3 regions of the Proteus hauseri genome follow, and region 1 is predicted to be linked to each of the others. Evidence: riboswitches for the same ligand, from Rfam matches in the RefSeq annotation. Region 1 holds a riboswitch; each other region holds the start of a gene.
What was found. Region 1 has a riboswitch for thiamine pyrophosphate ahead of thiB (thiamine ABC transporter substrate binding subunit). Riboswitches for the same ligand answer to the same signal wherever they lie in the genome.
Positions count from the first base shown of each region.

Region 1 (7,938 bases):
CTTTCTGTATCGCTAATCCAACGTTGACCAAGAGTAAAAGGCATATATATAAACTCAGCTCTCAAATATATAATTTAGAAGTTAATTATTAATGAATGCAGTATTGCGGTGTTGTCATTAAAATCTGGGAGATAAAAAATGTCTATTCTTTAAGCAAAGAAAAGATAATTATCACCAAAGGGGCGTTATGTTAATAGATGCAAGGCAAGCCGTCACCTGCAAAATGACACATCTTAAAATGAGAGTGTCATTTGTCCGTTTAACAAGGTAGAAAAATCATCTTGTATAAAGGGGAGAATAGCATCTGCAATAGGCATTAACTGCTTATTGATATAGTGTTCGTAATCAGGTGCTGAGGTAACATGCTCTAACGGTTCTGGCCCTAAGAGGGTAATTATATAACTAATCCAGCCACCTTGCTGATATTGTTGCGGTCTATTTTTTGATTGATTATATGCATCTGCTAAACGTGCTGCTTTAACGTGTGGGGGAACGTGGTGCTGATATTCTGATAATTTGCGACGTAAGCGCTTACGATAAACAAGCCTATCATCGTATTTTCCTGCTAGCGTATCAGCGACATAATCGCGAATAAATTGTTGATAAGGCTGCTGATGAAATATTCGCATATACAGCTCTTGCTGAAATTGCTGCGCAAGCGGTGTCCAGTCGGTCCTAACGGTCTCTAATCCTTTAAATACCATCTTATCGCCGCTTAATCCGGCATATCGCTTTTTACTGCCCGTATCCATGTTGCGTATAGTTGGCATCAAAAAACGCCGATAATGGGTTTCATACTCAAGTTCTAGTTTACTATCAAGTTGATAAGTTTCTAATAAATAATCTTTCCACCATTGGCTCACTTCTTTTGCCAATTGGTGGCCAATCGCTTTTGCTTGCTGTTCTGTATGCGTTTCTTTTAACCAGACAAAAGTAGAATCAGTGTCACCATAAATAACTTGATAACCCTTGGCTTCAATTAATTTTCGGGTGGTTTTCATAATTTCATGGCCACGCAATGTAATTGACGAAGCAAGGCGAGGGTCGAAAAAACGACACCCAACAGAACCTAATACACCATAAAATGCATTCATGATAATTTTTAATGCTTGAGAAAGCGGTGCATTTTGGTGCGATTTTGCGTTATCCCGCTCATGCCAAATATGCGACACAATTGCAGGTAAACAGTGCTGTTGGCGAGAAAACCATGCATTACGAAATCCGGGAACAGCAAGTTTTTCTTCTGGTTGATAAGCGCCTTCAATCATTCCGACTGGATCAATTAAAAAAGTACGGATAATAGAGGGATAAAGGCTTTTGTAATCTAATACTACGACTGAGTCATATAAACCCGGAGTAGAATCCATAACAAAACCACCGGGGCTATGTTCTTCAGGCTTTTCACCTTGATTGGGCGCCACATAACCAATGCGGTGCATTGAAGGTAAATAAAGGTGAGTAAATGCCGCCACTGAACCCCCGCTTCTATCAACAGAAAGCCCCGTTACACAGGCTCTTTCTAACAGGAAGTCCATGAGCTTTGTTTTATCAAAAATACGATTAACCAGCACACAATCTTGCCAATTATAATAAGCTAGAGCGGGTTTATCTTCTTTAAAGCGTCGGTTGATTTCGTCCATTCTGGCATAAGGCGTATCTATGGCTTTGCCTTCACCTAACAATGTTTGAGCAACAGACTCAAGACTAAAAGAGGGAAAATTCCATGTCGCCATTTTTAGTGCTTCAATGCCATCAATGATTAAACGACCTTGTGCAGAAGCAAAAAAATGTCCTTTTTTAAAACCATGCTCTCGCCACTCTAATGCACTATTTTGGCGACCTAATAGTAGATGTATGCCATAACGTTGTGCATGGGTGTGTAAAATACGCAAATCGAATTGAATTACATTCCAACCAATAATAGCGTCAGGATCGTAATGTTGTATCCATTCGTTAAGCCGTTCAATTAAATGCAAACGGCTGGTGACATAGTGCAGGCGATAGCCTTCTGGCTGCTGACTTTCTTGAACTACAGGTAAACTTTCTGTCAGCATAAACACCACATTATCGCCACAACCAGCAAGACCAATAGAATAAAGCTCACCAAATTCACTGGTTTCAATATCTAAAGAGACAGCGCGTAATGTTGGTCGATAATCGGGAGCTGGTTTTAAACTAACAGTATTATTTGTTTGATAACGAAACCAAACCGGCGCGGTGATAAAACGCTCCATCATATAACGTTCGTGTGGGCGAATATCACCCTCATAAAGCCGAATATTGTGTTCTTTTAATTGTTGTTCTAGCTGCGTTAGCTGGCGGTATTGCTTGCAGTAAAGACCAAAAACAGGATCACGATTAAAATCTTTCAAATCAAGAGCACGAATTTCAATATCGCGATTATTACCCACTAATGAACGCAATTGTGTTTCGTGTTGTTGAGAAACAAAACCGATAGCATATTGTATTGGAACTGTAATTTTACGAGCACCATTCTCAGTTGCTAACCAATAGGAAACGACCACACCTTTTGGTGTATCGCTCCAATGGCGTGTGAGAATAAAACCTTGCTCAGTATGACCAATCATTGAGTTCCTAATAAATACACTAAAAGAATAAAAAACATCATTAAATATGTATTTATTATAGTCAAATCTATGGTTATTTATACAGTTATTTCGGCTGAGCTCAATTTAAAGGAATACCTAAAATAAGTGATTGATCTACTTCACCATTAATCAAGGCTTGTGTATTTCCATCGTAAACAATAGTGCCATTATCAATCACTATTGCTCTTGACGCGATTTTAGCGGCATCTTCAAGGCTGTGAGAAACCATTAATAACGTGAGATTTTTTTCATCACACAGTTGTTCTAATAGCGCTAACATTTCTATGCGCAATGCAGGATCGAGTGCAGAAAATGGCTCATCAAGTAAAAGAATGGGTTGTTCACGCACAAGGCAACGCGCTATTGCGACACGTTGGCGTTGCCCGCCAGATAATTGAGCGGGTAATCGCTCGAGATATTCGCTTAATGAAACTTGTTTGGCGCGGCTTTCTAATAATGTTTTTTGGGGGGGAGTTAGCTTTAATCCGGGATTTAATCCTAAGCCAATATTTTGTCTTACGGTTAAATGTGGAAAAAGGTTATTATCCTGAAATAACATGGAAATAGGCCGTTTTGCTGGTATTGTTTTGGTATGGTTTTCACCATTAAGAGTAAGCGAGCCGTTTTCTGAAGGTAAAAAACCTGCAATTAAACTTAGTAATGTACTTTTTCCTGCACCACTAGGGCCTAATATCGCGATACGCTCACCCGCATTAACATTTAAATTAAATGTAAGATGCTGATGTTCATAGGTGTAAGAAAGTTGCTCTAACTTAATCATGAGATTTTCCTGGTAAGCGTTCTAGCAAACTAAAAAGAGCAAAACACAGTAGTAAAAGGATCATTGCTGTAATTGCACCATCTTGTGTGTGGTATGCCCCAATTTGTTGATAAAGATAAAATGGCAGTGTACGAAATGTTTCATTGCCAAATAAAGCCACAATACCAAAATCACCAATAGAGATAACACACGCAAAAGCAAGAGCTTGCGAAATAGGCTTTTTCAGTGCGCGTAATTCAATCCAACGTAGCCTATTGATACCCCGTAAATTTAATGACTGACATAACAAACTATAGCGAGAGGCAATATCATTCATTGGGTTTTCTAGTACTTTTAATGCATAAGGAATAGCCATTAATGCGTTGGTTAAAATAACCAAAATATAAGGTGATTCAGGCAGACCAATGGTGTTGTTTAATAAGAGGAAAAAACCTGTTGCCAATACAATTCCTGGCATCGCCAGAATAATTAATCCGCTCATTTCCATTGCTTGCCCTGCACGAGTGAAATGACGTAATCGTAATTCGCGGCTACTCCATAACAGCATCATTGTGAGTACAACACAGATAACACCAGCCCCTATTGCAATTACCAATGACGTTTTAAATGCTTGCCAAAGCACGGGTTGCTGTATTACTCGAATAAACTGACTATTCATACCATCTGTTATTACCGCTAAAATTGGCGGTATTAAAAACAAAACGGCAATAGTGATAATAAAAATATCACTAATTTTGGCAATTAATGGATCATCAGGGTCGCGCCAGTGCATTTGCTGGCTATGCCCGACAAATAAGGAACCATTGAGCTTTTGGCTAATTAACACTAAGCCTAAACAGCAAAATAGCTGTATTAGTGCTAATAGTGCGGCGCGATGTAAATCATAGTCATAACTTAATGCTTGATAAATGGCGAGTTCAATCGTTGTTGCTGCGGGTCCACCTCCCAGTGCGAGTACTGTAGCAAAGCTGGCAAAACAGAGCATAAAAATCAGCGCCGCAGTGGGAAGTATTTGACGCCACAAGTAAGGCCATTCAAGAAAACGAAAACGCTGCCAGCCATTCATTCCTAATTGTGATGCTAACTGGCGTTGTTCTGGAGAGATGCTCTCTAGCGCTTGTAACAACATTCTTGTGGCTAATGGCATATTAAAAAAGATATGAGCTAATAATATTCCTTGTAAGCCATAAGGTGTGAATTGGTAATCAATACCAAGCCATGCACAAATATGAGCAATCCACCCCGTTCTGCCATAAACCGTTAAAATACCGAATAGAGCGACTAATACAGGTAGTACAAGGCTCATGGCACATAAACGTAAAAAGAGCGTTTTACCAAAAAATTGACGTCGAAAAAGCGCTTTAGCAAGCCAAATTGCGGGCAAAATAGAAAATAATGCCGATAAAAAAGCCTGCCAAAAGGTAAAGCGAACGACATGCCATAAATAATCATCAGCAAAAATAGAGCTGAATTCACCACTTGGCGCATTAAACCACAATGCACCAAATGAAAGTAATGCAACAACAAGAAGTAAACCCGAGGCTAATAGCCCCGGGATAAGCCAACTTCTCATTAGCGGCTAACCGCAGATTGCCAATCACGAGTCCATTGTTGGCGCTCTTTGGCCACTATATCAGCATCAAATTGCAGCGATTTTTCAGGTTTTGGCATCACAGAGTAGACATCAGGCAGCGGCATATCGATAACAGGATACATCCAATTGGTTGTAGGAATCGTTTCTTGGAATGCGGGCGTTAGCATAAATTGCATAAATTGTTGTGCTAACTCAGGTTGTTGACTTGATTTTAATTTTGCCGCAACTTCAACTTGTAGATAGTGGCCGTCAGAGAAAATAGCGGCTGCATAGTTATCTTTTTTATCCGCGAGGATGTGATAACCCGGAGATGAGGTATAACTCAGCACAAAATCGCCTTCACCTTTTAAGAACAAGCCATAAGATTCGCTCCAGCCTTTGGTCACCGTCAGTGTTTTGTCCGCCAGCTTTTTCCATTCAGCTGCGGTATTTTCTGGATAAAGTGATTGCATCCAAAGCATTAAACCTAAACCTGGTGTGCTAGTGCGCGGATCTTGATACAAAATCTTCCATTTTTCTTTGCTATTTAGCAGTTCAGCCATGCTTTTGGGTGGGGTAGTAATGCGATTTTTATCATAAATAAAGGCAAAGTAACCGTAGTCGTAAGGCACAAAAGTGTCATCTGTCCATTTTTCTGGCAACGCAAGTTTTGATGTGTCGATGTTACTTGGTGCGAAAAGTCCGGTTTCTTTCGCGGCATGAATAAGGTTGTTATCTAATCCTAAGATAATATCTGCTTTGCTTTTATTACCTTCCATTCGTAAGCGATTAAGAAGAGAAACACCATCAGACAGAGCAACAAGCTTTAATTCACAATCACATTGTTGTTCAAAGGCTTTTTTTATCGCAGGACCTGGACCCCAATCAGCAGTAAAGGAATCATAGGTATAAATAGTTAGCGTAGGTTTTTTCGGGGCGGCATTGACTGAAAATGCAGCCATCATGCCTAATACGCCAATAACAAGCGTATGACGAATAGATTTTGTTAGCACGTTACGTTCCTCAGTGAAAAGTCAGGTAGGATCTGAGGAGTAAGGAAGGCAAATTAAGAAGATATTGCTGCATCCTGACTCAAATCCCTACGCCAGTATTAGCTGGATCAGGTTCCACGGGTTTTTCTCAGCCAAAAAGAGGGCACCCCGTTGAGACTTTCCCATTGTAGATAAAACGGGGCGCTGTGCAAAGTCTGTTGATAGAGGTTTACCGTCTGTGAGTAGTATGAAACAATAAGTTATCTTTCAAATTTTGTTATTGAGGTAGTCTGGTGATCGATGATGATGGCTACCGCCCGAATGTTGGGATTGTAATTTGTAATCGGCAAGGGCAAGTTCTTTGGGCCCGTCGCTATGGGCAACATTCATGGCAATTTCCCCAAGGTGGAATTAACCCTGGTGAATCGCCAGAGCAGGCAATGTATCGCGAGTTGTTCGAGGAAGTTGGGTTAAGTCGTAAGGATGTCAAAATTCTTGCCTCCACACGTAACTGGTTACGTTACAAATTGCCTAAGCGTTTGGTGCGTTGGGATACAAAACCTGTTTGTATAGGTCAAAAACAGCGTTGGTTCCTTTTGCAGTTAACGAGTAATGACAAGGACATTAATGTTCAGCAAAGCAAAACGCCTGAGTTTGATGGTTGGCGTTGGGTGAGCTATTGGTATCCGGTTCGTCAAGTCGTCTCTTTTAAACGAGATGTTTATCGACGGGTAATGAAAGAGTTCGCCCCAATTGTTATGCCGTTACAAGAACAAGTGTCTGCATTACGTCAATCTTATGGATATCGCCGTAAAAGATATTAGATAACACTATGCTGACACGCTTACGGGAAATTGTAGAAAAAGTTGCGATGGCCGCTGGGTTGCCGGAAGCGCTTGAACTATTAGTTAAGGAAACGTGTCAAGCTATGCACACGGATGTGTGTTCTATTTATCTTGCGGATATTCAGCGTCGTTGTTTTTATTTAATGGCGACAAAAGGATTAAAAAAACCGAAAGGGCGTGCTGTTAGCCTTTCCTTTGATGAAGGCGTTGTTGGCGAAGTAGGCCGCCTTTCAGAGCTTATTAACCTTGCTGATATTCGTGAACATCCTAATTTCAAATACCTTCCCCAAGTCAACGAAGAGAGTTTAAGAGCTTTCCTCGGTGTGCCAATCGTTTATCGCCGTCAGCTTCTTGGTGTGTTAGTTGTTCAACAAAAAGAACGTCGCTTATTTAATGAAAGTGAAGAGTCTTTTATGGTGACGCTAGCCACTCAACTGGGCGCCATTTTGGCCCAAGCTCAAACCAAAGGACTTTTTGGGCAATATCGTCAAAGCCGCATTAAGGCGCTATCTGTTTCTACAGGCGTAATAATGGCTTATGGTTGGCAAGAGGTTTCTCAGCCTATTCTTGAGCAGGTCTATAAGGCGAGTGCGTTAGACATTAAAGCGGAGCAAAATCGTCTTACTATTGCATTAGAAGATGCAACAGCAGAGTGCCGCCGCTTTAGTAAACGCTTTATGGCAAGTGCACAAAAAGAGAGTGCGGCAATTTTCGATCTTTACTCTCATCTTCTTAATGATCCGCAATTAAAACAGAAAATGACCACAGTGATTACCCAAGGCTATGTCGCTGAATGGGCGGTTAAAGTGGTAATTGAAAAGTTCTCCGCGCAATTTTCTAGCCTTAAAGATGGTTATATGCGTGAGCGAGCGTCTGATTTAAAAGCATTAGGGCAACGATTACTCTTTCATTTAGATGATGAGTTAAGCTTTACCAATACGTGGCCAGATCGCTTTATTCTTGTTGCTGACGAACTCAGTGCAAGCTTATTAGCTGAATTGCCAGAGCAGCAATTAGCCGGCGTGATTGTTCGTGATGGTGCAACCCATTCGCACTCTGCAATTTTAGTTAGAGCAATGGGAATTCCCGCCATCATGGGGGCGGATATTCAGCTCGAACTCTTGCACAATCGAATGCT
Region 1 covers NZ_CP026364.1:803,053-810,990, reverse strand. Annotated here, with positions in the region: gene rapA (RNA polymerase-associated protein RapA) at 1-44, opposite strand, end outside; gene PH4a_RS03855 (DNA polymerase II) at 234-2,588, opposite strand; gene thiQ (thiamine ABC transporter ATP-binding protein ThiQ) at 2,689-3,390, opposite strand; gene thiP (thiamine/thiamine pyrophosphate ABC transporter permease ThiP) at 3,383-4,963, opposite strand; gene thiB (thiamine ABC transporter substrate binding subunit) at 4,963-5,928, opposite strand; TPP riboswitch at 6,043-6,136, opposite strand; gene rppH (RNA pyrophosphohydrolase) at 6,249-6,779, shown strand; gene ptsP (phosphoenolpyruvate--protein phosphotransferase) at 6,788-7,938, shown strand, end outside.

Region 2 (7,938 bases), 390 kb from region 1:
GTGGTTTGTTCAACCTGTTTACGAAGAGCAACTAATCCTTGTGGTTGAGATGGCATCTCTTTGGTGCTGGTTGGGAAGATATGACCGAGTGCAATGTAAGAAGGGTGTAAAGCTTTTGCTCTTTCCAGTTCGAATTCGTCGTGAGTGGAAATGCCAAGACGTAATCCTGCTTGTCTAATAGCATTGAGATCCGCAATATCCAAATCTTCTTGGCCAAGATGCACACCATAAGCGTGATGTTTAATCGCAAGTTGCCAATAATCATTGATAAATAGCCTGGCGTTATAATGCTGGCCTAAATTTATTGCTGCGATAATATCTTGTTCGACTTCTGTCAGTTGCTTATTTTTAATACGCAATTGGATAGTAGTAACGCCTGCTTTTAACAGGCGTTCAATCCATTCAATGGAATCAACAACAGGGTAAAGACCCAATTTTTTTTCTGTTAATGCAAAAGGGGCGCTAGAGGATCTGTTCATTATCAGCAACCTCTGCACTATGATAAAGCTCGCTACCATGTTCTTTAAAGGCTTGCGACATTTGCTCCATACCTGCGGCATAATCGCGTACTTCTTGAGTAATTTTCATTGAACAGAATTTAGGGCCACACATTGAGCAGAAATGGGCAACTTTACCTGATGCTTGAGGTAAGGTTTCGTCGTGATATTTGCGTGCAGTTTCAGGATCAAGTGCCAAATTAAACTGATCTTCCCATCTAAATTCAAAACGTGCTTTAGACATCGCATTATCACGAATTTGAGCCCCAGGGTGTCCTTTGGCTAAATCGGCAGCATGAGCCGCAATTTTGTAAGTGATAAGCCCTTGTTTAACATCTTCTTTATTGGGTAAGCCAAGGTGTTCTTTAGGGGTGACATAACAAAGCATTGCACAACCAAACCAACCAATCATTGCGGCACCGATACCAGAGGTAAAGTGGTCATAACCCGGTGCGATATCCGTTGTGAGAGGCCCTAATGTATAAAATGGTGCTTCATGACAATGTTCTAATTCTTCTGTCATATTGCGGCGGATCATCTGCATTGGTACATGGCCCGGGCCTTCAATCATAACTTGAACATCATATTCCCATGCAATTTTGGTTAATTCACCAAGGGTATGTAACTCAGAGAATTGTGCTTCATCGTTGGCATCTTGAATAGAACCAGGTCTTAAACCATCACCCAGTGATAATGAAACGTCATAAGCGGTACAAATCTCACAAATCTCACGGAAGTGTTCATAGAGAAAGTTCTCTTTATGGTGCGATAAACACCATTTCGCCATAATTGAACCACCACGAGAAACTATCCCTGTTAAACGTTTAGCTGTCATTGGCACATAACGCAGCAGAACACCCGCATGAATAGTGAAGTAATCTACACCTTGCTCTGCTTGTTCAAGCAAAGTATCACGGAATATTTCCCATGAGAGATCTTCTGCAACGCCATTTACTTTTTCTAATGCTTGATAAATTGGCACAGTACCAATAGGCACGGGGCTATTGCGAATGATCCACTCACGGGTTTCATGAATATAACGACCTGTCGAGAGATCCATTACGGTATCGGCACCCCAACGCGTAGACCAAATTAATTTTTCTACTTCTTCTTCAATTGAAGAGGTAACTGAGGAATTACCAATATTTGCATTCACTTTTACCAAGAAATTACGACCAATAATCATTGGCTCTGATTCAGGGTGATTGATGTTGGCAGGAATAATCGCACGACCCGCAGCGACTTCTTGGCGTACAAATTCAGGTGTAATATTATCAGGAAGATGAGCACCGAAGCTAAAGCCAGCATGTTGTTGGCGTAATACTTCGCTATGAATACGTTCCCGACCCATATTTTCACGAATGGCGATAAATTCCATTTCTGGTGTGATAATACCTTGTCGAGCATAGTGTAGCTGGGTGACTCTTTTCCCTGATAATGCTTTTTTAGGGCTTGGTTTTAAAGGGAAGCGAAGATGTTCTAATCCTGCATCAGAAAGGCGCTGCTGGGTAAAATCAGAACTAAGCAGTGTTAAGGCCTCGGTATCTTTACGCTCATCAATCCAAGGTTGACGTATCTTTTTTAAGCCTTTATTTACATCGAGTTGAGAGGTTGGATCGCCATAAGGGCCTGATGTGTCATAAACCGGAACAGGTTCATTATCTTCAAAAATAGGATCTTCTTTTGTACCACCCGTTAGTGTTTGAGCTAACTGGATTTCACGCATTGGAATTTGAATATCAGCACGGCTGCCTTCGAGGTAAATGCGATTTGAATTGGGAAAACTGACACCTTGAATAGTGCTGATAAAGGCTTGAGCCGCATCACGTTGCTCTTTTCTCGGACGCTGTTTTTCTGAAATAATCGTTGCTGTTGGTGAAATATCTTTAACAGATATAGATTGTTTTGTGGACATAGCATTTCCTAATAAATATCAATCAAGCGCGAGGCTTGTCGGGTGGATATTGAGAAAAATGCTTGTCTGGAGGTCGCAGGGAGTATCGACAGATAGGTGTGTAAAAAATATACGCGTAGATGCTATCAAAAGGTCGAATCACTCTTGTTCCCTTCGCGGGTATTAACCCGATCAGGTTCCGCGGATCCCGAATAAACGGTCTCAGCCTGTGCTTATAACAACCTTATAAACACTAGGCACTCCGACAAGAAGATGACCAGTATATGAAAGATTTTAAAAACTACAAGTCCGATATCTATTATTGATTTAAATCCCAGTGTAATTGTTTCCAACCGTTATTTATTGCGATTTGGGCTAAGAGAACATCAGCATTAACAGTGATTACCTCATCAGCTTGATAGCATAATGGGAGATCGTTACTAGAGTCAGTATAAAAAAATATATAATTATTATTAATATTATTCTCGTTTTTCCAGTGATTTAATCGTGTCACTTTACCTTCTCTAAATGTTGGTATTCCTTCAATTTTACCGTTGTAATAGCCGTTATTTATTTGCATGTCAATACCCATAGAGGCATCTATATTGAGTAATTTTGCGATAGGGTGAACCAGAAAAGACATCGTAGCTGAAATGATAATAACGGGAATGTTTTCTTGTTGATATTGAGCAATAATATTGATCCCTTGGGGGTAAAGTAATGGCTTAATAATAGTTTGAATATAATCATTAACCCAGTGATTAATCATATCTACAGTAAATTGGTTGAAATAAGAGATATGTTCAAAAAGGTAATGTTCAATATTGAGTTTGCCTGCGTAGTAGTCCTTCATCATTTGAGAATCAAGAGCTAAAAAAGCAGGGTCTTGAACGATTTTTCGATCCCAAAGATAATTTGTCCATAAGCGACTTGAATCGCCACACAATAATGTTTCATCAAGATCAAAAATGGCGAGAGATTTTTTTTTATTCATAGTTATCTAACGTATTTTTCATTAATTTTTTTTATATATTTTCATTAAAAAATAGTACTGAATGATAAGGATTTTACATGATACATTGAGATAATTGGTTTAAAGAGAGTATCCTCTAGTCTATATCATTATTTTGGATAGAATCATCGTTATGCATTTATATACATTAACCGGATCAGAAAAAGGCTGGTGGACTGTTAGCCTTGGTGGGCGAGTTTGGTTACCTCAAGGCGATCTACCTTTTGGTACTGCTCAGAATTGGGGGTTAACAGGTAAACAAGCCAAAGTTGTTGGTGAATGGCAAGGGGAAAATGTTTGGCTTATTCATGGCAAAATGGATAACGATATGTGTTCTCCCAGACTGATAGCCTCTCAAGACGAAAAATTATTTAAGCTTGTTGGAAGAGGTGTACAGTTAGCCGAATTTTACCGTTCTCATCGTTACTGCGGTTACTGTGGTTCTAAAATGAGACATAGTGAGAGTGAATGGGCTTGTTTATGTGATAACTGCCACGAACGTTATTATCCACAAATCGCCCCTTGTATTATTGTGGGTATTAGAAACCAAGATAAAATTTTATTAGCTCATCATGTAAGACATAAACACTCGCCTCTTTATACTGTGTTAGCTGGTTTTGTCGAAGTAGGAGAAACCCTCGAAGAAGCGGTAGCGCGTGAAGTTTTTGAAGAGAGTAATATCCATATTCGTAATATTCGGTATGTCTCTTCTCAGCCTTGGCCTTTTCCTCATTCTTTAATGATGGGCTTTTTAGCTGATTATGACGGTGGTGAGTTACGTCATGACCCGGCTGAATTAACGAGTGCAGGTTGGTATCGCTATGATAAATTACCACAAATTCCACCATCAGATACCATTGCTAGGCGTTTAATCGAAGATACGATAGCGAATATTCGTCAAGATGAAACAAGAAATAAATAAAGGCGCAGTCTGCCAACAGTTATTTTTCTAACATGTTACAATCTAAGCTATTTTGCGGCCCTATTACTGTTAATGGAGTTAGTCATGAGTGAGTTGAAAAACGACCGCTATTTACGTGCGCTGTTGCGCCAACCTGTTGATGTCACCCCTGTTTGGATGATGCGTCAGGCAGGCAGATATCTTCCTGAATATAAGGAAACACGGGCACAGGCGGGGGATTTCATCTCATTGTGCAAAAATACAGAGCTCGCATGTGAAGTCACACTGCAACCATTAAGACGCTTTCCTCTTGATGCTGCCATTTTATTTTCTGATATTTTAACTATTCCTGATGCAATGGGATTGGGGCTCTATTTTGAAACGGGTGAAGGCCCTCGTTTTCATTCGCCAATAAAATGCTTTGATGATATTAAAAAATTACCTATTCCTGATCCTGAAGATGAATTAGGTTATGTGATGAATGCAGTACGTGCTATTCGTCATGCATTACAAGGTAGTGTTCCATTAATCGGTTTTTCTGGTAGCCCTTGGACACTTGCCACTTATATGGTTGAAGGTGGAAGCAGCAAGGCATTTACAAAAATTAAAAAAATGATGTATGCCGAGCCACAAGCGTTACATCTATTACTGGATAAACTGGCAGATAGCGTTATTCTATATTTGAATGCTCAAATTAAAGCGGGCGCCCAATCTATTATGATTTTTGATACATGGGGTGGCGTATTAACAGGACGCGATTACCAACTGTTTTCACTCAACTATATGCATAAGATTGTTGATGGTCTTATTCGTGAATATGATGGTAGAAAAGTCCCCGTCACTTTATTTACTAAAGGTGGTGGGCGCTGGTTAGAAGCCATGGCAGCAACAGGTTGTGATGCATTAGGTCTAGATTGGACAATTGATATTGAAGATGCACGCCATCGAGTCGGCGATAAAGTTGCATTACAAGGCAATATGGATCCTTCAATGCTATATGCACCGCCAGCAAGAATTGAACAGGAAGTTGAAACCATCCTTGCTGGATTTGGCAAAGGTAATGGTCATGTCTTTAATCTTGGGCACGGTATTCATCAAGACGTTCCACCAGAACATGCTGGTGCGTTTGTTGATGCGGTTCACCGTTTATCAAAGCCTTATCATCAGGATAATGATTAATACTCAACAACTGCGTCAAGAGCAGACAGAAAAAGCTCAACAAATTATTTTAACCGATCAATATTCAGCACCTACTTATATCGCCGGTGCTGATGTTGGTTTTGAAGACGGTGGCGCAGTCACTCGCGCTGCCATCGTTATATTACATTACCCTTCTTTTGAAATTCTTGAATACCAAATAGCGCGAATTCCCACATCACTCCCTTATATTCCAGGTTTACTTTCTTTTCGTGAATGTCCCGCGTTATTAAAAGCGTGGCAGGCATTAAAACAAAAGCCTGAACTTATTTTTGTCGATGGGCAAGGTATCGCTCATCCAAGGCGATTTGGTGTTGCAAGTCATTTTGGTTTGCTTATTGATACTCCTACAATTGGCGTTGCTAAAAGTCGTTTATGTGGAGTTGATAAACCTTTAAGTGAAGATGTTGGAAGCTATGAAACGTTAATGGATAAAGATGAACAAATAGGGTGGATTTATCGCAGCAAGAAAAAATGTAAACCACTCTATATTTCTCCAGGTCATAAAGTGAGTATGAAGAGTGCGTTAGCGTGGGTTGAGCGCTGCATGAAAGGCTATCGATTGCCTGAACCAACTCGTTGGGCTGACGGTATAGCTTCAAATAGGCGAATATTTGAGCGATTGAATAAGAATAAGCTCTAAATAGTCGGGAAATATGTGGATATTCTGAATTTTCAGGTAAACTGCGGCTAAGTTAAGAAAATGAGTAATTACGAATGTTGAAGAACCCAATCCATTTACGTCTAGAAAAGCTTGAAGGCTGGCAACACCTGACGTTTATGGCATGCCTGTGTGAGCGCATGTATCCGAATTATCAGGTATTTTGTCGTGAAACAGGATTTACCGATCCAATGCTTTATCGTCGTATTCTCGATTTGGTTTGGGAAACTTTAACGGTAAAAGATGTAAAGGTGAATTTTGATTCACAATTGGAAAAGCTAGAAGAAGCTATTCCTGATGCATCTCAATTTGATATTTATGGTGTTTATCCCGCCATTGATGCCTGTGTTGCGCTAAGCGAAATAGTACATTCCCGTTTAAGCGGAGAATCATTAAGCCACGCTATTGAAGTAAGTAAAGTATCTGTTGGTACTGTTGCAGCACTCGAAATGACACAAGCAGAAAGAGAAATGAGCGAGGAAGAACTGAAAGATCTTCCTGCGGTTATTGATGAATTTGATATCCAATGGGAAATTTATCGCCTGTTGGTTGAGTGCGAAGAACGAGATATTGAACTGATAAAAGGTCTGCGAACAGACCTTCGCGAAGCTGGAATGAGCAATATCGGTATAGAATTAACACACTAAATCAGAAAAACGTGATTTAGTGCTTGAAAAGCGACGTTTAAAGACTTCACATCACCCCAGTGTATGTTCTACATTGGGAACGAACAGAAGTGGCTCAGGTGTTTTTACTTAATTAGTACTTTTAAAATACTCATTAAGTTTTTTCACCAGATGTTTTTCAAACGATAAAACATACTTTAAGGACTATTTTATGAACAAAGCTGAATTAACCGAATCAGTTGCTGAAAAAGCGGATCTGACAAAAACTCAAGCAAAAGCTGCTATTGAAGCGTTTATCGATTCAGTAACAGGCGCTCTGAAAGAAGGCGATTCTGTACAGTTAGTTGGTTTCGGTACATTCAAGGTGAATCACCGTGCAGAACGTACAGGTCGTAATCCTCAAACTGGCAAAGAAATTACTATTGCAGCAGCAAACGTTCCTGCATTCACTGCCGGTAAAGCACTGAAAGACGCTGTAAAATAATTCCTTTGAACGGAATGAACAATAGAGGGGGAGTTATTCCCCTTTTGTTGAAACGACAGGGGCTGTTTGCTATAGGATTAGCGTCTTTGCTCAGCGCCTGCTCTTCTACTCCACGACTTCCTGAGTTTTCTGCAACCGGTTATATTGCGGACGAAGGTGTTGTTAGGTTATGGCGCCTGAATAATCCAGCGTCGGAGCCTCAAGTTATAATGAGTGTGTATAGTTTTTATAAAAAACCTGAAACCATCATCACATTCTATGAATATCGCCAAAATCAGCTCTGGCAAGTCCGCAGTGAAATTGTAAATCCTACCAACCCGTCCTCTTGGCATCTCCGATTAAATCAACATGGCGAAACGATTTTTATGCAGCAAGAAAATCAAGGTCAAAAACGACAGTTAAGCGAAGATGAACGCCTAATCATGGTTTTCTCAGCATCAAAAGAGCGTGAAATCAGTGAAGCATTAACCATTGGACAAGTTAATTTAGTACAAGGCGTTTGGAGCCAAAATACCATGACAACATGTGCTGGTGAAAAAGTGAATGTGTCATTTGAAGCCCCAGAGCAGCGTTGGCTAAAGAGACGAGCACTAAATTCGAATAAACCTGTTTATGTGGCATGGCTTGATTCGCCAGAAGGTAAACAATTATTGATGGTTGCTGAAC
Region 2 covers NZ_CP026364.1:1,188,172-1,196,109, reverse strand. Annotated here, with positions in the region: gene thiE (thiamine phosphate synthase) at 1-479, opposite strand, end outside; gene thiC (phosphomethylpyrimidine synthase ThiC) at 463-2,412, opposite strand; TPP riboswitch at 2,544-2,666, opposite strand; gene PH4a_RS05440 (HAD family hydrolase) at 2,711-3,385, opposite strand; gene nudC (NAD(+) diphosphatase) at 3,537-4,325, shown strand; gene hemE (uroporphyrinogen decarboxylase) at 4,410-5,483, shown strand; gene nfi (deoxyribonuclease V) at 5,476-6,144, shown strand; gene PH4a_RS05420 (YjaG family protein) at 6,219-6,809, shown strand; gene PH4a_RS05415 (HU family DNA-binding protein) at 7,000-7,272, shown strand; gene PH4a_RS05410 (DUF1481 domain-containing protein) at 7,317-7,938, shown strand, end outside.
Region 2: linked by a shared signal. The riboswitch ahead of thiC (phosphomethylpyrimidine synthase ThiC) and the one ahead of thiB (thiamine ABC transporter substrate binding subunit) in region 1 are both predicted to bind thiamine pyrophosphate.

Region 3 (7,938 bases), 910 kb from region 1:
ATCCCCATTATTATGGTGACGGCAAAAACAGAAGAAGTTGACCGACTATTAGGATTAGAAATTGGTGCTGATGACTATATTTGTAAACCCTATAGCCCTAGAGAAGTTGTTGCCCGAGTTAAAACCTTATTGCGACGCTATTATCGCCCTCAAGATATTATTCAAACCGATAAGTTAGTGGTTATTGATGAACAGGCTTATCAAATTCAATACAACAATAAAATTTTAGATCTCACTACAGCAGAATTTCGCTTACTCAAAGCCTTGGCAACACAACCGGGTAAAATACTCTCTCGTGATCAGCTAATGGATCATCTTTATGATGATTATCGAATAGTCACGGACCGAACCATTGATAGCCATATTAAAAACTTACGCCGGAAACTTGAGCAGCTAAATGCTCAAATTGAGTTTATTCGGTCAATTTATGGTCAAGGTTATCGCTGGGAGATGCAAGCTTATCGCTTTAGATAATCTTTTTTACGGAATACATTGAACCTCGCCATAGTTAAGCGCTAGAATCCTCCCCTTTATGATATACCCCTACCTTTAGTGTAGAGGACTGACTTGAAATCAGAACCAGGAAATTAAACATGTTTACACCCGAATTGCTCTCTCCCGCTGGCTCATTAAAAAATATGCGCTATGCATTTGCTTATGGCGCTGACGCCGTTTACGCAGGTCAGCCCCGTTATAGCTTACGTGTCCGTAATAACGAATTTAACCACGAGAACCTTGCTAAAGGGATCCAAGAAGCGCACGAATTAGGTAAACGCTTCTATGTTGTGGTGAATATCGCACCTCATAACGCTAAATTAAAAACCTTTATTCGCGATTTAAAACCCGTTATCGATATGGGCCCTGATGCACTAATTATGTCAGATCCTGGTTTGATCATGATGGTACGTGAAGCTTTCCCTGAAATGGATATTCACCTTTCAGTACAAGCTAATGCCGTTAACTGGGCAACCGTTAAATTTTGGCATCAAATGGGGTTAACTCGCGTCATTCTTTCTCGTGAACTTTCTATTGATGAAATTGCAGAAATCCGCAAACAAGTACCAGAGATGGAACTTGAGGTTTTTGTCCACGGTGCATTATGTATGGCATATTCGGGTCGTTGCCTATTATCTGGTTATATCAACAAGCGTGACCCAAATCAGGGAACTTGCACCAATGCTTGTCGCTGGGAATACAAAGTAGAAGAAGGTAAAGAAGACGATGTTGGTAATATCGTTGAAAAATACCAACCTATTCCCGTCAAAAATGTTGAACCTACATTAGGTGTTGGCGCGCCAACCGATAAAGTTTACTTAATCGAAGAAGCAAAACGTCCTGGTGAATATATGACAGCGTTCGAAGATGAACACGGTACATATATCATGAATTCAAAAGACTTACGTGCTATCGAACACGTTGAACAACTCACCCAAATGGGTGTGCATTCACTAAAAATCGAAGGCCGTACCAAATCTTTCTATTATTGTGCTCGTACTGCACAAATGTACCGCCGCGCTATTGATGATGCTGTTGCAGGAAAACCTTTCGACCCAACGCTACTAACCACATTAGAAGGCTTAGCACACCGCGGTTATACCGAAGGTTTCTTACGTCGCCATACCCATGATTCATACCAAACTTATGAATATGGTTATTCTGTTTCAGACACTCAACAGTTTGTCGGTGAATTCACCGGTAAGCGTGTTAATGGCTTAGCTGAAGTCGATGTTAAAAATAAATTTATTTTAGGTGATAGCTTAGAATTAATGACACCGACAGGGAATATCCAATTTACCTTGGCAGAGCTATTTAACAAAAAACTTCAGTCAACAGATGTGGCACCCGGTAATGGTCACATGGTTTATTTGTCTGTTCCTGATGATGTTGATTTAAACTTTGCACTGCTGATCCGCAATCTAGAGGGAACGACAACGCGTCAACCTCACAAGATTGATGCCGTAGAAGTGAAGTAAAACGTCATAATCTGATTTAAAGTGGTCAATTTCAAATACAGATCACATCAATAATGATTTGTTTACCGTATCATCTGTTTCGAAAAATAAAGAACTAGAATGAATACAGTAAGACTAGGAACCACCTCCTTGGCAAATCCAATCTCCCTTGGATTTGCCTTTTCTTTTTCTATCCACACTAGCCCTTCCTATTTTGTTTTCTCATTTCACTTAAATATTAACTCCCTTATTTAATTCTCCGTTTATTCATTTTTTGTAAAAAAATGGTAATTATCTCGATATCTATTACTTTTAAAAGAGTAGTTTAATTTAAGGAGTGATACTAATGAACCAAATCAGCTTGCTGATTATTAATGGAAAAAACTCAGGTAATGCCGCACTGCGCGACGCTGTTTATCAACTCCGTAACGAAGGTTTTAATATTCAAGTTCGAGTCACATGGGAATCAAGTGATATTAGACGTTTTGTTCAAGAAGCCCTTGATATTCGAGCACAAACCGTTATTGCTGCGGGTGGTGATGGCACGATCAATAGCGTAGTCTCTGAACTTATTCACTTATCGCCTTCATCTCTGCCTGTTTTAGGCATCATTCCATTGGGTACAGCAAATGATTTTGCCTCCAGTGCACTTATTCCACAAGATATGGAGAATGCACTAAATTTAGCGATTAAAGGGCGAGCTGTACCTATTGATGTGATTAATGTAAATAAGACACATTATTTTATTAATATGGCCTCAGGTGGATTTGGTACCAAAATCACCACAGAAACGCCGGAAAAACTAAAATCTTCATTAGGTGGAGTTGCCTATTTTCTTCATGGTCTATTACGTATCGATACCCTTAAAGCAGATCCTTGCACTATTGAGGCAGAAAATTTTCATTGGAAAGGTGAAGCATTGGTTTTAGGTATTGGGAATGGTCGACAAGCAGGTGGAGGACAACAGCTCTGCCCTGATGCATTAATTAACGACAACAAACTTAATATCACCATTGTTGAAGCTAATGAACTTCTTCCTTCTTTATTAACAAGTCTATTTGATCGCAAAAAGAACGACAAAATTATCGAGCTTGAAAGCCGTTGGGTAAACATTAGTGCTACACATGAAATGGTGTTTAATTTAGATGGAGAACCCCTTTTAGGCGATAAATTTGCATTTATTGTGTTACCTGAAGCGATCCACTGCCGCTTACCGCCTCAATGTGGCTTGTTATCTTAATGTATATAAATGACAATCACTTTCATCTAATCGTGAACTGGAGTAAGTAATGACTGATATAGTAAGTTTGTTAGGTGCTGATGCTAACTCATTATTGGAACACCGCTGTCAAACAATCCCAAGTGATAATCTCTACCTGCCAGGTTCAGATTTTGTTGACCGTGTAATGATTGATAATAACCGTCCTAATACGGTCTTACGTTCAATGCAAACATTGCTTAATCATGGGCGTCTCGCAGGTACAGGTTATTTATCCATTTTACCCGTGGATCAGGGTGTTGAGCATTCTGCTGCTGCATCATTTGCGGCTAACCCACTCTATTTTGATCCTAAAAATATTGTTGAATTAGCGATAGAAGCAGGTTGCAACTGTGTTGCCTCCACTTATGGTGTTCTTGCTTCTGTTTCTCGCCGCTACGCACATAAAATTCCTTTTCTTGTAAAGCTTAATCATAACGAAACCTTAAGCTACCCTGCGCAATACGACCAAACGCTGTACGCCAGTGTTGAACAAGCATTTGAAATGGGCGCGGTTGCCGTTGGTGCGACTATTTACTTTGGTTCACAAGAAAGCCGTCGCCAAATTGAAGAAATTTCAATGGCATTTGAACGTGCGCATGAACTGGGTATGGTTACTGTATTGTGGGCTTACTTGCGTAACCCTGCATTTAAGAAAGATGGCGTAGATTATCACGCTAGCGCTGATTTAACGGGTCAAGCCAATCATTTAGCCGCCACCATTGGTGCTGATATTGTTAAGCAAAAAATGGCCGAAAATAATGGTGGTTTTAAAGCAATAGGTTTTGGTCACACTGATGAGCGAGTTTACACCAAACTTACCACTGAAAACCCAATAGATTTAGTACGTTACCAATTAGCCAACTGTTATATGGGCCGTGCTGGCTTAATTAACTCGGGTGGTGCATCAGGTAAAAACGACCTTGAAGATGCGGTACGTACCGCCGTTATTAATAAACGTGCAGGTGGTATGGGCTTAATTTTAGGTCGTAAAGCATTTAAAAAATCAATGAAGGACGGCGTCGCACTGATTAATGCAGTACAAGATGTGTATCTCAATAAATCAGTAACCATAGCGTAAAAACGTTATTCAATTAAAAGCCACCGCCAAAGGTGGCTTTTTTATTTATATGACCTATTTTTACCACCAGCGATAAAAATGGTGTACAGGGCCAAATCCATGCCCGACATCTAAACTATCAGCATGTTCTAATGCCTGTTGTAAATAAGCTTTGGCTTGTTCCACACAAGTTTCCCAATTACTTACTTGAGGACGTATTGCGGCGAGTGCAGCTGAAAGTGTGCAACCTGTTCCGTGGGTATTTTTTGTATTAATTCTCGGTGAGGTAAAACGCCATTCACCTTTTGGTGTAAATAACCAATCTGGACTCTCATTTTCTGTTAAGTGTCCCCCCTTCATTAGCACTGCTTTACAGCCTTGAGCGAGTAATGCATAGCCTTGCTGTTTCATAGTCTGTTCATCTTGTGCAACATCACACCCTAGCAAAGCTGCGGCTTCGGGTAAATTAGGTGTAATTAAATCAACAAGAGGAAGAAGTTTATTAACCATCTTTTCGACAGCATTGGGTTGCAAAAGTGGATCGCCACTTTTTGCAATCATAACAGTATCAAGAACAACAAAAGGAATAGAATATTGATGCAGTTTCTGACAAACAATTTCAATAATATCTGCGTTAGAAAGCATGCCAATTTTTGCGCTATCTATTCTAACATCGGAAAGAACTGCATCTAATTGTGCGCCGACAAAGTCAGGGGATAAATCATACACGCTATGTACACCACAAGTATTTTGAGCGACAAGAGCCGTCATTACTGTTGTGCCATAAACACCGAGGGCAGAAAAGGTTTTTAGATCTGCTTGAATACCTGCGCCGCCGCTAGGATCCGTTCCTGCAATAGTTAGTGCATTAAATCTCACTGATTAACTCCTACTTTTACCAGTTACAGAAAAGTCGGTCTCTGTTAATCAGCACATCGCAGAGTTACCTTGACTTCCCTACGCTGGCATTATCCAGATCAGGTTATACGGGTTTCATCTCAGCCATAAGGCGCCCCGAGCCAAAGCCTGTAAATTCAGGCAATAGAGAGTATCGCATGACCAAAGTAAAGATACTAGCCACAGTCTCTCGCTTTATTTATGGTTATCTAGGATAAACAAATCAAGACGATATAATAGATACAAACTTATTTATATTCCCCTTAAATAAATAATAATTATATATTCCGATAAAAAACAAATCATTTTGCTGATTTTAACGACACTCGATATATGATCTGCCAAATGAGATATTTATAATGCATTTATGGACAACCAAACAACGTAGAAGGGAAAATGAAGAAAAAACTACCACAGTGACAGGAAGAAAAATCAATGTATTATCTTATACTTGATGCAGATATTAATATGGTATTGATAATTCACTCTAGAAATATTGCGCATACAAAAAAATTTATTGAAAAAAGAGTTGAAGACTTCATATTACCTCATTATCGCCTTCCTCATTGATTCAAATTCTAAAGAAAAATACTCACAATAATGGTTACTATCAATGCTTTTATCGCAATAGTCATTCACATTTCTTTTTTAACCCATGTTAATCACTACAAATCAATATATCTCACTGGCATACTCTTTTAAGTATCAGTAAAAACTTAAACGCTTCATAAACAAACATCTTATTTTATCTGATTTAAATTAACGCTTTTTTATCGATTAATTTATTATCCCAACGCAAATATTTGTCTACATCATAAATAAGAATTATTACTCATACTAAATAGACTAATATTTATATAAAAAGGGATAGAAATAGGTATTTCGCTCATCTTATGTTCTGATATCTTCCCAATAACTAAATTTCTTATGATTAATCTCTTATATTTAACTTCTGAACTTACATTATCAGCAACACATTTTGTCCATAAAAAACAATGTGCTAGTGATAATATCATCGCAGAATTTAGTCTTAAGAAAATTAATCGATACCATACAATGAGTGGATTTATTCTCTGTTCAACTCACTAAAATACCTTAGGATTATATTCAATAAGTATAATTTCAGATACCTCTTATCTTAAATTATCACTAATTAAATAACACTATTATTAAAATCTATTTGCCATTACCAGAATCATAGCTGTGTAGTATTCGGAGTTATATTATGTCATCACCCCATTTTCGTCATAGAGCATTAGCAACTACGTTGTTTTCACTCACGTTAACAACCCATGCTTTTGCTACTGAAAATAGCCCAGCCAACACTCAGACAATTACGATAAAAAACGCCCAAACAACAGATCAATCTTTGCAACAAAATAATGAAGAAAGCTATTGGGGAAAATTTAAGCGTAATGTCTCTCAAACGTGGGATAGTGACGATTATAACTACTATTTACCTGTCTGGACTTGGCATAACCGCTTTACTTACGATAAAGAAAAAACAGATCGCTATAACGAAACACCTTGGGGCTTTGGAATGGGAAAATATCGCTATGATAGCGATAACGACTGGCATGCGCTGTATGCAATGGCATTTATGGACTCAAATAATCGCGTACAACCGATAGTCGGTTATGGCTTTCAAAAAATGTGGGTACCTGGTGATCTTGATGGATTTCGAATGGGGGCGGGTTTTACTTTAAGTATTACAGCACGCCATGAATATAATTATATTCCTATGCCATTACCACTACCGATGGTTTCTGTTGAATATGGTCATCTCTCATTACAAGCAACTTATGTTCCGGGTACTTATAATAATGGTAATGTGTTATTTGCTTGGCTACGTTGGCAGTAATATTATTTAAATAAATTTTATTTATTTCACCCTTCAATGACCCAATAAAAAACGCATCTAGTTTTAGATGCGTTTTTTGTTTTCGCTAAGAAGGATAATTAAATTATAAATTGTTATTTTATCTATTTAGCTGAAATAACTTACCTAGCCTCATCTGCTACTGGTTCTTTCTTTGGTCTCGACAATTTAAAACCTAACCATAAAAAACCAATCCAGAATGGCATTAAAATTACTGAGATATTAATTTTTGGCATTAACAAAATAATCACTAAAATCATGCATAAGAAGGCAAGACAAATATAGTTACCATAGGGATACCATAACGCTTTAAATGATGGTTCAACACCTTCTTTAATTTTTGCAGCACGGAATTTTAAGTTTGCTAAACAAATCATGATCCAGTTAAGCACTAATGTAGTTACCACTAATGCCATTAACAGCTCTAATGCTTGATCAGGCAACACATAGTTAACCAAAATACCTAAAGAGGTAGCTACCGCAGATAATGCTAATGATATCACTGGCACACCACGTTTATTGACATGTGATAATGAACGTGGCGCGTTACCTTGCTTCGCTAAACCATAAAGCATACGACTATTTGAATACACACCGCTGTTATATACAGATAATGCGGCGGTTAACACCACGGCATTTAAAATATTCGCAATTAAGAAGTTATCCAAATGATGAAAGATAAGCACAAATGGGCTTTCACCCTTCACAACTTGCGTCCAAGGATAAAGTGATAGTAATACTAATAATGAACCGATATAAAAAATTAAAATACGGTACACAACTTGGTTGGTCGCTTTAGGAATGCTAACTTTCGGATTTTCGGCTTCTGCCGCCGTAATGCCTACCAGCTCAAGTCCACCAAAAGAGAACATCACTATGGCAAGTGCCGACA
Region 3 covers NZ_CP026364.1:3,826,586-3,834,523, forward strand. Annotated here, with positions in the region: gene baeR (envelope stress response regulator BaeR) at 1-474, shown strand, start outside; gene trhP (prephenate-dependent tRNA uridine(34) hydroxylase TrhP) at 594-1,973, shown strand; gene yegS (lipid kinase YegS) at 2,299-3,192, shown strand; gene fbaB (class I fructose-bisphosphate aldolase) at 3,242-4,291, shown strand; gene thiD (bifunctional hydroxymethylpyrimidine kinase/phosphomethylpyrimidine kinase) at 4,352-5,149, opposite strand; TPP riboswitch at 5,208-5,297, opposite strand; gene pagP (lipid IV(A) palmitoyltransferase PagP) at 6,393-7,028, shown strand; gene PH4a_RS17610 (amino acid permease) at 7,169-7,938, opposite strand, start outside.
Region 3: linked by a shared signal. The riboswitch ahead of thiD (bifunctional hydroxymethylpyrimidine kinase/phosphomethylpyrimidine kinase) and the one ahead of thiB (thiamine ABC transporter substrate binding subunit) in region 1 are both predicted to bind thiamine pyrophosphate.